Regions from separate parts of the Jeotgalibaca porci genome, predicted to be linked through region 1. Evidence: a T-box and tRNA genes for the amino acid it is inferred to sense, from the RefSeq annotation. Region 1 holds a T-box; the other regions hold tRNA genes.
What was found. A T-box is a leader RNA that pairs with one kind of tRNA and senses whether it is charged. The one in region 1 lies ahead of ileS (isoleucine--tRNA ligase), so its partner is inferred to be a tRNA-Ile.
Positions count from the first base shown of each region.

Region 2: it encodes a tRNA-Ile, which carries the amino acid that the T-box ahead of ileS (isoleucine--tRNA ligase) is inferred to sense. The anticodon was not compared.
Region 3: it encodes a tRNA-Ile, which carries the amino acid that the T-box ahead of ileS (isoleucine--tRNA ligase) is inferred to sense. The anticodon was not compared.

Region 1 is NZ_CP049889.1:520,803-524,429, reverse strand. Features, by position in the region: gene G7058_RS02730 (cell division protein SepF) at 1-325, shown strand, start outside; gene G7058_RS02725 (YggT family protein) at 367-654, shown strand; gene G7058_RS02720 (YlmH family RNA-binding protein) at 676-1,455, shown strand; gene G7058_RS02715 (DivIVA domain-containing protein) at 1,482-2,108, shown strand; T-box leader at 2,116-2,331, shown strand; gene ileS (isoleucine--tRNA ligase) at 2,390-3,627, shown strand, end outside.
Region 2 is NZ_CP049889.1:1,212,752-1,216,378, forward strand. Features, by position in the region: tRNA gene G7058_RS06155 (tRNA-Lys) at 1-40, shown strand, start outside; tRNA gene G7058_RS06160 (tRNA-Leu) at 64-145, shown strand; tRNA gene G7058_RS06165 (tRNA-Thr) at 151-223, shown strand; tRNA gene G7058_RS06170 (tRNA-Gly) at 231-302, shown strand; tRNA gene G7058_RS06175 (tRNA-Leu) at 342-426, shown strand; tRNA gene G7058_RS06180 (tRNA-Arg) at 438-511, shown strand; tRNA gene G7058_RS06185 (tRNA-Pro) at 522-595, shown strand; tRNA gene G7058_RS06190 (tRNA-Met) at 626-699, shown strand; tRNA gene G7058_RS06195 (tRNA-Ile) at 747-820, shown strand; tRNA gene G7058_RS06200 (tRNA-Ser) at 833-922, shown strand; tRNA gene G7058_RS06205 (tRNA-Glu) at 949-1,020, shown strand; tRNA gene G7058_RS06210 (tRNA-Ser) at 1,061-1,150, shown strand; tRNA gene G7058_RS06215 (tRNA-Met) at 1,191-1,263, shown strand; tRNA gene G7058_RS06220 (tRNA-Asp) at 1,326-1,401, shown strand; tRNA gene G7058_RS06225 (tRNA-Gly) at 1,403-1,473, shown strand; tRNA gene G7058_RS06230 (tRNA-Ile) at 1,482-1,555, shown strand; tRNA gene G7058_RS06235 (tRNA-Glu) at 1,571-1,642, shown strand; tRNA gene G7058_RS06240 (tRNA-Val) at 1,664-1,736, shown strand; tRNA gene G7058_RS06245 (tRNA-Asp) at 1,739-1,811, shown strand; tRNA gene G7058_RS06250 (tRNA-Phe) at 1,891-1,966, shown strand; tRNA gene G7058_RS06255 (tRNA-Tyr) at 1,968-2,048, shown strand; tRNA gene G7058_RS06260 (tRNA-Trp) at 2,065-2,135, shown strand; tRNA gene G7058_RS06265 (tRNA-His) at 2,150-2,225, shown strand; tRNA gene G7058_RS06270 (tRNA-Gln) at 2,230-2,300, shown strand; tRNA gene G7058_RS06275 (tRNA-Cys) at 2,317-2,387, shown strand; tRNA gene G7058_RS06280 (tRNA-Leu) at 2,426-2,509, shown strand; gene G7058_RS06285 (ACT domain-containing protein) at 2,757-3,026, shown strand; gene G7058_RS06290 (PFL family protein) at 3,041-3,627, shown strand, end outside.
Region 3 is NZ_CP049889.1:212,831-216,457, forward strand. Features, by position in the region: gene G7058_RS01185 (ISL3 family transposase) at 1-1,126, shown strand, start outside; tRNA gene G7058_RS01190 (tRNA-Gly) at 1,255-1,325, opposite strand; tRNA gene G7058_RS01195 (tRNA-Asp) at 1,327-1,402, opposite strand; tRNA gene G7058_RS01200 (tRNA-Met) at 1,477-1,549, opposite strand; tRNA gene G7058_RS01205 (tRNA-Ser) at 1,596-1,685, opposite strand; tRNA gene G7058_RS01210 (tRNA-Glu) at 1,726-1,797, opposite strand; tRNA gene G7058_RS01215 (tRNA-Ser) at 1,817-1,906, opposite strand; tRNA gene G7058_RS01220 (tRNA-Ile) at 1,921-1,994, opposite strand; tRNA gene G7058_RS01225 (tRNA-Gly) at 2,000-2,070, opposite strand; tRNA gene G7058_RS01230 (tRNA-Phe) at 2,076-2,148, opposite strand; tRNA gene G7058_RS01235 (tRNA-Met) at 2,191-2,263, opposite strand; tRNA gene G7058_RS01240 (tRNA-Met) at 2,324-2,397, opposite strand; tRNA gene G7058_RS01245 (tRNA-Ala) at 2,410-2,482, opposite strand; tRNA gene G7058_RS01250 (tRNA-Pro) at 2,500-2,573, opposite strand; tRNA gene G7058_RS01255 (tRNA-Arg) at 2,584-2,657, opposite strand; tRNA gene G7058_RS01260 (tRNA-Gly) at 2,668-2,739, opposite strand; tRNA gene G7058_RS01265 (tRNA-Thr) at 2,747-2,819, opposite strand; tRNA gene G7058_RS01270 (tRNA-Leu) at 2,825-2,906, opposite strand; tRNA gene G7058_RS01275 (tRNA-Lys) at 2,930-3,002, opposite strand; tRNA gene G7058_RS01280 (tRNA-Val) at 3,048-3,120, opposite strand; rRNA gene rrf (5S ribosomal RNA) at 3,148-3,263, opposite strand; rRNA gene G7058_RS01290 (23S ribosomal RNA) at 3,368-3,627, opposite strand, start outside.

The DNA.
Region 1 (3,627 bases):
AATGATCCAACCGAGAGGTAAAGTTATCCCAATGGGGAAACGCCAAGCCAATCAGAAATCAAGTATTCACATTATAGAACCGCGTGTTTACTCAGAATCTGAGCGGATAGTGGATTATTTACTTAATAATGAGTCTGTTCTTCTGAATTTCCAGCGAATGGAACATGATCAAGCGGTCAAAGTCATTGACTTTGTCGCAGGCTCAGTCTATGCCATCAGTGGTGACATTAAGCAAGTAGGCGAAGGTATTTTCCTTTGTACGCCACACGATGTCGAAATCGCTAAAATGGAAACAGAAGAACCACGCGATAATTATTACTACTAATCTGACACCATGCAAAAAACATGGTAAGAAAGGAGTCACGAATGGCACGAATATTAATATGGTTGTTGGATGTGGTTCCAACTGTTATTAACGCTTATTCGACTTTACTCGTTATCTATGCGTTGCTAACATGGTTGCCAAATGCACAAACCTCCAGATTCGGGCAATTCGTTGCGCGACTGGTCGAACCTTATTTAAACGTTTTTCGTCGTATTATCCCTTCAGTAGGAATGGTTAGTTTTAGTGTTTTATTTGCAATATTATTTCTACGTTTAGTGGAGTACGGCGCACAGGCAATTCTTATATTTCTTCTTCGCTTAGTCCTATAGTCAGGAATGGAGGGGAGCACGATGGAGCAAGTGTACCAACATTTTCGTAAAGAAGAACAACCGTTTATTGATATGGTCGAATCTTGGGTCGTACAGGTGCAGCAACAATATGCACCGTACCTCACCGACTTTCTTGATCCGCGGCAACAATACATCATTGAGATGGTAATCGGTAAAAGAGGCGAAGTTCGCACACAGTTTTATGGTGGTTATGAAGCTGCCGAGAGAAAGCGTGCCTTGATTTATCCGGATTATTTCCAACCCAAGTTGGAAGACTTCGAACTGCTTTTGATCGAAGTGAATTATCCCGAAAAGTTTACAACCTTGTCTCATGGACAAATACTAGGTACCTTAGTGGGATCTGGTCTGCGCCGTGAGATGTTTGGTGATATTATGTCGGATGGAGTGCGTTGGCAGTTTTATGTATCTGAGTCAGTGCGGGACTATGTATTGTCTCAAGTGACAAAGGTAGGTAAGACAACCGTTCGCTTAGAACAAAAAGAATATACAGATTTACTGGTTCCAACTGATGATTGGGCCGTTGAACATGATACAGTCAGCTCGCTTCGCATAGATACCTTAATTTCTTCTGTCTACAATATTTCGCGTCAACGCGCAAAAGAACTTGTTTCAGGAGGAAAGGTCAAACTGAACTGGGCAACCTATGACCGTCCCGACTTTGAATTGGGTCTGCGGGACATTCTCTCAATAAGAGGGTATGGACGTATCCAACTTAGAGAAATTGAAGGAAAATCAAAAAAAGATAAATGGCGCATTGAAATAGGCGTCCTTCGTAAATGAACAAAGTTGAGAGGAATGGTAGAGACATGGCAATAACACCGTTAGATATCCAACACAAAGAATTTGATGCAAAAATGAGAGGCTATGACAAAGAACAAGTCGATGACTTTCTGGATCAGGTAAAACATGAATTTGAGTTGTTACTGAAAGATCAAAAAGATGCAGAAAAAAATCTTAAGTTCGCCGAAGAGAAATTACAACATTTTGAGACACTTCAAGATGCTCTTAATAAATCTATTGTCGTTGCACAGGATGCAGCCGATCGTTTGAAAGAAAATGCACGTAAAGAAGCTGAAATAATTTTATTTGAAGCTGAAAAAAGTGCAGATAAATTATTGAAAGAAGCCGCTGAAAAAGCAGATGACATTAATCGCGAAACAGCAAATGTTCGTCGTGAAAGTCGTAACTTCAGACAAAAACTACAATTGATGGTTGAAACGCAAATGAATTTAATCAATAATGAAGAATGGGATATCTTGTTGAACACAACACCTGAAAAAGATATTCATACACCGACATTGGATGAAGTATTGATGAATCGCACTCATAAAGTTGATGATTTGGCGAAAGCATCCAATTTTGATACAGAAGTTACCGAAGACGAAGATGAAGGACAAGTAGAAGCTATTGATATTTCTACAGAAACAAAGTAGAATACATGAGTAATTAATGATTGGAACAACCGGAATTTATATACTTATAGCGAGTTGACGAACGGTGCAAGGTCAACAGTCTCTGTAAATAAAGGATCATCCATGAAATATTTTGCTGAACAATGTAGTAAGCAAAGTCGCTTAAACAGCGTTAACCGTTTCCGAGAGAAAGCTTATTTAATGCTTTAAAATTGGGTGGTACCACGAAGACTTCGTCCCTATACCAGGGAGGAGTCTTTTTATTTTCCCGAAAAAAATAAATTAATGGAGGAATACAATTCATGAAAATGAAAGAAACCCTGCTTTTAGGAAAAACTGCTTTTCCTATGAAAGCAAACTTGCCAGTCCGTGAACTAGAACGCGAAAAAGAGTGGGAAGAAAACCGCGTTTATGAGAAACGTCAAGAGAAGAATGCTGGCAAACCAACGTTTGTCTTACACGATGGCCCGCCATATGCAAACGGTGCAGTCCACATGGGACATGCCTTGAACAAAATCAGTAAAGACATTATCGTACGTTCAAAATCAATGGCAGGCTTCAGAGCGCCGTACGTACCCGGTTGGGATACGCATGGTTTGCCAATCGAACAAGCTTTGACTAACTCAGGTGTAAACCGTAAAGAAATGAGTTTAGCTGAGTTCCGTAAGATGTGTGAAGATTACGCATGGCAACAAATTGACGGCCAACGTATCGTATTCAAACGCTTGGGAATCGCCGGCGATTGGGATGAGCCTTATGTAACGATGACTCCGGAATACGAAGAAGCAGAAATCCGTGTATTCGGTAAAATGGCTGAAAAAGGCTATATTTACAAAGGTTTGAAACCTATTTACTGGTCACCATCGAGTGAATCATCATTAGCTGAAGCAGAAATTGAATATAAAGATGTGAAATCTGCATCTATTTATGTTTCTTTCCCAGTTAAAGATGGTAAAGGTTTGTTGGAGTCAGATACATCATTTGTAATCTGGACAACAACACCATGGACATTGCCTGCTAACTTGGGTATTTCTGTCCATCCTGATTTCAAATATGTGCAAGTTGAAGCAGACGGTAAAAAATTCGTTGTGGCTGAAGGATTGCTTGAAACAGTAACCAATGAAATTGGTTGGGAGTCTGTTTCAGTATTGAAAGAGTTGGGCGGCTACGAATTAGACCGCATGACAGCACAACATCCGTTCTACGACCGCGAATCACTCGTAATGACCGGAGATCACGTAACATTGGAAGCTGGTACAGGACTTGTGCATACGGCTCCAGGACACGGGGATGACGACTACATTATTGGTCGTAAATACGGTTTAGACGTTCTTTCTCCAGTTGACGACCGTGGATGCTTCACAAATGAAGCACCTGGTTTTGAAGGTATCTTCTACGATAAAGCAAACAAATTGATTACAGAATTGTTGGAAGAAAAAGGGCACTTATTGAAATTAGACTTCTTCACGCACAGCTACCCGCATGACTGGCGTACGAAAAAACCGGTTATCTTCCGGGCAACACCACAATGGTTTGCATC
Region 2 (3,627 bases), 690 kb from region 1:
TTTAATCAGAGGGTCGCAGGTTCGAACCCTGCATGCCTCATTCTATTATTAATAATAGAAAACGCGGGTGTGGCGGAATTGGCAGACGCACTAGATTTAGGATCTAGCGCCGCAAGGCGTGGGGGTTCAAGTCCCTTCACCCGCATATTAGCCGGCTTAGCTCAGTTGGTAGAGCATCTGATTTGTAATCAGAGGGTCGAGGGTTCAAGTCCTTTAGCCGGCATTTTTTTGCGGAAGTAGCTCAGTGGTAGAGCACCACCTTGCCAAGGTGGGGGTCGCGGGTTCGAACCCCGTCTTCCGCTTCATAAGTCTTCTCGATTATGAAGAATTTTTTCTAATATGCCGGGGTGGCGGAATTGGCAGACGCACAGGACTTAAAATCCTGCGGTGAGTTTCACCGTATCGGTTCGACCCCGATTCTCGGCATTGTTTTATACGCAGCCATAGCTCAACTGGATAGAGTACCTGACTACGAATCAGGCGGTTGTAGGTTCGACTCCTACTGGTTGCATTTTTATTATCGGGAAGTAGCTCAGCTTGGTAGAGCACTTGGTTTGGGACCAAGGGGTCGCAGGTTCGAATCCTGTCTTCCCGATTAACAATAACCATTTTGGTTTATTGTCTTGGCGGTGTAGCTCAGCTGGCTAGAGCGTCCGGTTCATACCCGGGAGGTCGTGGGTTCGATTCCCTCCGCCGCTATTACTTGCAAATGGATCAGCTTATAATAATGTTATTATTGACAGCCTGGACCTTTAGCTCAGTTGGTTAGAGCAGACGGCTCATAACCGTCCGGTCGCAGGTTCGAGTCCTGCAAGGTCCATATTATGGTTATGGGGAAGTACTCAAGAGGCTGAAGAGGCGCCCCTGCTAAGGGTGTAGGTCGGATCATACCGGCGCGAGGGTTCAAATCCCTCCTTCTCCGTTGCAGTTTTATTATTTATTTACCATGGCCCGTTGGTCAAGCGGTTAAGACACCGCCCTTTCACGGCGGTAACACGGGTTCGAGTCCCGTACGGGTCATTGTCATTGTTTATGACATATTTTAATATCAGCTTATTTCGGAGGATTACCCAAGTCCGGCTGAAGGGAACGGTCTTGAAAACCGTCAGGCGTGTAAAAGCGTGCAAGGGTTCGAATCCCTTATCCTCCTTCATTATCTTTTTATGAGATATGACATATTATTTTATTATCGCGGGGTAGAGCAGTTGGCAGCTCGTCGGGCTCATAACCCGGAGGTCACAGGTTCGAGTCCTGTCCCCGCAATTATCATGTTCATAGCATCATGATACACGTGAGCATTTGCTCACATTTACTTTTTAAATGCCGGTTCCGTGGTGTAGGGGTCAACATGCCTGCCTGTCACGCAGGAGATCGCGGGTTCAAATCCCGTCGGGACCGCCATGCGGGTGTAGTTTAGTGGTAAAACCACAGCCTTCCAAGCTGTTGTCGGGAGTTCGATTCTCCTCACCCGCTTTTTTTATGGGCCTATAGCTCAGCTGGTTAGAGCGCACGCCTGATAAGCGTGAGGTCGATGGTTCGAGTCCATTTAGGCCCATTTTTTTATTTACATGGCCCGTTGGTCAAGCGGTTAAGACACCGCCCTTTCACGGCGGTAACACGGGTTCGAGTCCCGTACGGGTCATATTTTTGTTTTACAGTACATGGAGGTTTAGCTCAGCTGGGAGAGCATCTGCCTTACAAGCAGAGGGTCGGCGGTTCGATCCCGTCAACCTCCATTGGTTCCGTGGTGTAGGGGTCAACATGCCTGCCTGTCACGCAGGAGATCGCGGGTTCAAATCCCGTCGGGACCGTTATTATCTTCTTAATGTATAGCTGCATAAGGAAGTATAATTCACTTGGACGTATGTCCACAGTATTGTTTCACAGATTGGCCTGGTAGCTCAGTTGGTAGAGCACTTGATTGAAGCTCAAGGTGTCGGCGGTTCGATTCCGTCCCAGGCCACCATGGAGGGGTAGCGAAGTGGCTAAACGCGGCGGACTGTAAATCCGCTCCTTCGGGTTCGGCAGTTCGAATCTGCCCCCCTCCATTAATTTTTTATCCATAGGGGTATAGTTTAAAGGTAGAACTACGGTCTCCAAAACCGTCAGTGTGGGTTCAATTCCTACTACCCCTGTTTGGATTATTATGGCGATTGTGGCGAAGTGGTTAACGCACCGGTTTGTGGATCCGGCATTCGTGGGTTCAATTCCCATCAGTCGCCCCATTTTTGGGCTATAGCCAAGCGGTAAGGCAACGGACTTTGACTCCGTCATCGTTGGTTCGAATCCAGCTAGCCCAGTTAATACAAGTTATATGGCGGTATAGCCAAGTGGTAAGGCACAGGTCTGCAAAACCTTCATCACCGGTTCAAATCCGGTTACCGCCTTTCCCATTAGGGATGAAAATTTGCAAAAATAATGTAATGCCGGCGTGGCGGAATAGGCAGACGCGCTGGACTCAAAATCCAGTGCCCGCGAGGGCGTGCCGGTTCGACCCCGGCCGCCGGTATCTTATAAAAAAGCTCAAAACGTAAATTCGTTTTGAGCTTTTTTTGTATTTGAGTATATTACTAGAACGCTATATTAGTGCCTAACATGCTTTTTAAGAGATAGAAAAGAGTTTCACCTATAGAATAACGTTAAGTCGATTAGAATGGATTTATTGGCCACAAGAGACAATACAAAATATTTAGTAACGAACTGTTTCATATTGTGGTACACTATTCAAAATGATTTTTGAAAAGAGGATGAATAGTGTGAAAGCAATTATTACAGTTACTGGAAAAGACCACAAAGGCATTGTTGCTTCTGTGAGCACAAAGCTGTCAGATTTAGATGTAAATATATTGGATATCTCCCAAACATTGATGGAGGAATATTTCACAATGATTTTGTTAGTCGATTTTACTTCTTCACCTTATAGTATCGTTGAAGTTCAGAAGGAAATGGAAGAAATTGAAGAGAAACAAAAATTGGTCGTTCGCATACAATCGGAAGCAATTTTTGATGCGATGCATACCTTATAAGGCAGGTAAATGATATGAACCGACAAGAAAATATACTGGAAACAATTCAAATGATTGCGGAAGATAAGTTAGATATCCGCACAGTAACGATGGGGATATCGCTCTTAGATTGTGCGGATTCTGACGGTGAAAAAGCACGTGAGAAAATCTATAATAAAATCACGACATACGCCGAAAGATTAGTTGCTGTTGCAAGTGAAATTGAACAGGAGTTGGGTGTTCCCATTGTGAACAAACGTATTTCCGTAACACCTATTTCATTGGTGGCTGGCGCTTCTTCTGACACTGACTATGTAGAATTTGCGAAAACATTAGATGCGGCTGCTAAAAAGGTCGGTGTAGACTTCATCGGTGGCTTCAGTGCATTGGTAGAGAAAGGGTACACGAAAGGGGATCGTATCCTGATTGAATCGATTCCCCGAGCTTTATCAGAGACGGATATCGTTTGTTCTTCGGTAAATATTGGCTCCACAAAAGCAGGCATTAATATGGACGCTGTAGCTCAAATGGGACGTATTGTGAAAGAGACTGCTGAGTTAACCGCAGACGCTGGTGGATTAGGAGCAGCCAAATTGGTTGTATTTGCTAATGCGGTTGATGA
Region 3 (3,627 bases), 310 kb from region 1:
CAAGCTGACACACATCAATTTTCAACCGCTTCTTCTGCGTCTAAAGAAACAACGTTTCTTGTGCAAGCATTGTGACCAAACGTTTATCGCTGAAACAAAACTGGTTGAACGGCATTGTTTTATTTCTAATATTATCAAGCGGACAATTGCGATGGAATTACGTGAAATACAGTCCATGAAATTGGTGGCACAGCATCTTTCTGTTTCCAATAGCACTGTTATACGTGTACTTGAAAAGGTCGGGGAACCATTAGCTTCCAAGTATCTTTATTTACCGCAGCACCTCTCTATCGATGAATTTAAGTCTGTTAAAAATGTCTCGGGGTCTATGAGTTTTCTGTTTCTTGATGCCCAAAACCATCGGTTAATCGATGTCGTCGAAGACAGGAGAAAGGTTCACTTGATTGATTACTTTATGCGGTATCCTAAAGATTCCCGTTACAGCGTCAAGACCGTTACCATGGATATGTACTCACCGTATTTGGAGGTGGTAAAGAACTGTTTCCCAAAAGCTGAGGTTATCATCGATCGTTTTCATATTGTGCAGCATCTGAATCGCGCTCTGAATACGTTCCGAATACGTGTGATGAATGAAATACGCAATAAAAGTGCGACAGATTACCGTAAGTTAAAGAAACAATGGAAGTTACTTTTGAAGAACGAATGGGAATTAAATTTTACCGATTACAAGACAGATCGCCTTTATGACGGACTTATGACTGAAAAGATGATGATTGATTATTTATTGTCTCTCAACCCGCGGTTGCGTCACGTCTACAAGTTGGTAAATGACCTCCGTTTCGCGCTCCATAACCATGATTTTGAACAGTTTAACACTACCTTAGAAGAGTCCAAAAAATATGCGTTACCAAGGAAAGTCCGTACAACCGTCCAGACTTTATTTAAGCATCAAAAAGGCATTCGCAACGCCTGTTTATATACCCTTTCTAACGGGGCAATTGAAGGCGTCAATAATAAAATCAAGAACATCAAACGTTCTGGGTTTGGTTACCGAAATTATAGTCACCTGCGTGCACGGATTCTCATCAGTTATCGTCTGACAGCAAGTCGTTTTGAGCCGAAGGCATTGCACTATCAGGATGAACTAGCTCACCAAGGTGAATAAAAAAAGTCAAAGCGAAAAATTAATTCTCGCTTTGACTTTCATAGGGTCCACCAACACTATTTGACATAGAACCGAAAAAAGCCCTCAACTATATTAGTAATAGTTGAGGGCTTTACTGTACTCAATTAAGCGGGTGAGGAGAATCGAACTCCCGACAACAGCTTGGAAGGCTGTGGTTTTACCACTAAACTACACCCGCGTGGCGGTCCCGACGGGATTTGAACCCGCGATCTCCTGCGTGACAGGCAGGCATGTTGACCCCTACACCACGGAACCGAAAAAAATAACACTGTGAGTTTGCACTCAAGTGTATCATGCTTGAAAGTTGCTAAAGCAAAACAATCATGAAATTGCGGGGACAGGACTCGAACCTGTGACCTCCGGATTATGAGCCCGACGAGCTGCCAACTGCTCTACCCCGCGATAATAAAATATTAATATATTTTGGATATCTATAAAAAGATATCAAAGGAGGATAAGAGATTCGAACTCTTGCACGCTTTTACACGCCTGACGGTTTTCAAGACCGTTCCCTTCAGCCGGACTTGGGTAATCCTCCGAAATAAGCTGATATTAAAATATGTCATAAACAATGACAATGACCCGTACGGGACTCGAACCCGTGTTACCGCCGTGAAAGGGCGGTGTCTTAACCGCTTGACCAACGGGCCATGAAATAAAATTGTAATACGGAGAAGGAGGGATTTGAACCCTCGCGCCGGTATGATCCGACCTACACCCTTAGCAGGGGCGCCTCTTCAGCCTCTTGAGTACTTCCCCAAAAAACGTTTAAATGGGCCTAAATGGACTCGAACCATCGACCTCACGCTTATCAGGCGTGCGCTCTAACCAGCTGAGCTATAGGCCCTCAGAAGCGGGTGAGGAGAATCGAACTCCCGACAACAGCTTGGAAGGCTGTGGTTTTACCACTAAACTACACCCGCTAAAATGGCTTGGGACGGAATCGAACCGCCGACACCTTGAGCTTCAATCAAGTGCTCTACCAACTGAGCTACCAAGCCTATTTCTGAGTCACTTCTGTTTTATTTCACACAGTCATGAAATTGCGGGGACAGGACTCGAACCTGTGACCTCCGGATTATGAGCCCGACGAGCTGCCAACTGCTCTACCCCGCGATAATATTAATTGTCTTTAATTCCATTTATTTCGCTGCATAAGTAGCAAGATATCTGGTATAGCGGCGGAGGGAATCGAACCCACGACCTCCCGGGTATGAACCGGACGCTCTAGCCAGCTGAGCTACACCGCTAAGTATATGGAATGGAGACTAGCGGGATCGAACCGCTGACCTCCTGCGTGCAAGGCAGGCGCTCTCCCAGCTGAGCTAAGCCCCCATAATACTATTACTATATCGGGAAGACAGGATTCGAACCTGCGACCCCTTGGTCCCAAACCAAGTGCTCTACCAAGCTGAGCTACTTCCCGATGTTAAAAATGCAACCAGTAGGAGTCGAACCTACAACCGCCTGATTCGTAGTCAGGTACTCTATCCAGTTGAGCTATGGCTGCAATATGCAAAAGCGGAAGACGGGGTTCGAACCCGCGACCCCCACCTTGGCAAGGTGGTGCTCTACCACTGAGCTACTTCCGCAAAAAAATGCCGGCTAAAGGACTTGAACCCTCGACCCTCTGATTACAAATCAGATGCTCTACCAACTGAGCTAAGCCGGCTAATATGCGGGTGAAGGGACTTGAACCCCCACGCCTTGCGGCGCTAGATCCTAAATCTAGTGCGTCTGCCAATTCCGCCACACCCGCGTTTTCTATTATTAATAATAGAATGAGGCATGCAGGGTTCGAACCTGCGACCCTCTGATTAAAAGTCAGATGCTCTACCAACTGAGCTAATGCCTCAAATAAATTAAATCTCTTTATCTGACCCGTTTGAAAGTCAGATAATGGAGGTTGACGGGATCGAACCGCCGACCCTCTGCTTGTAAGGCAGATGCTCTCCCAGCTGAGCTAAACCTCCATAAATAAAATAGACAAAAAAACAAGTGCGCGGCAACGTCCTACTCTCACAAAGGGAAACCCTTCACTACAATCGGCGCTAAGAAGCTTAACTTCTGTGTTCGGGATGGGAACAGGTGTGACCTTCTCGCCATCGTCACCGCACAATTATTTAATTAAAGGAACAACGTTCCCTCAAAACTGAATCCATAACACGACTGAACAGCTGACCAAAGCTCATTCATCGCTTGCTTTTTTTATTCTAAATCTTGGTTAAGTCCTCGACCGATTAGTACTAGTCCGCTCCATACATCGCTGCACTTCCACTCCTAGCCTATCTACCTGATCGTCTCTCAGGGGTCTTACTCATTCTAGATGATGGGAAATCTCATCTCGAGGGGGCTTCACGCTTAGATGCTTTCAGCGTTTATCCCTTCCACACATAGCTACCCAGCAATGCCCTTGGCAGAACAACTGGTACACCAGCGGTGTGTCCATCCCGGTCCTCTCGTACTAAGGACAGCTCCTC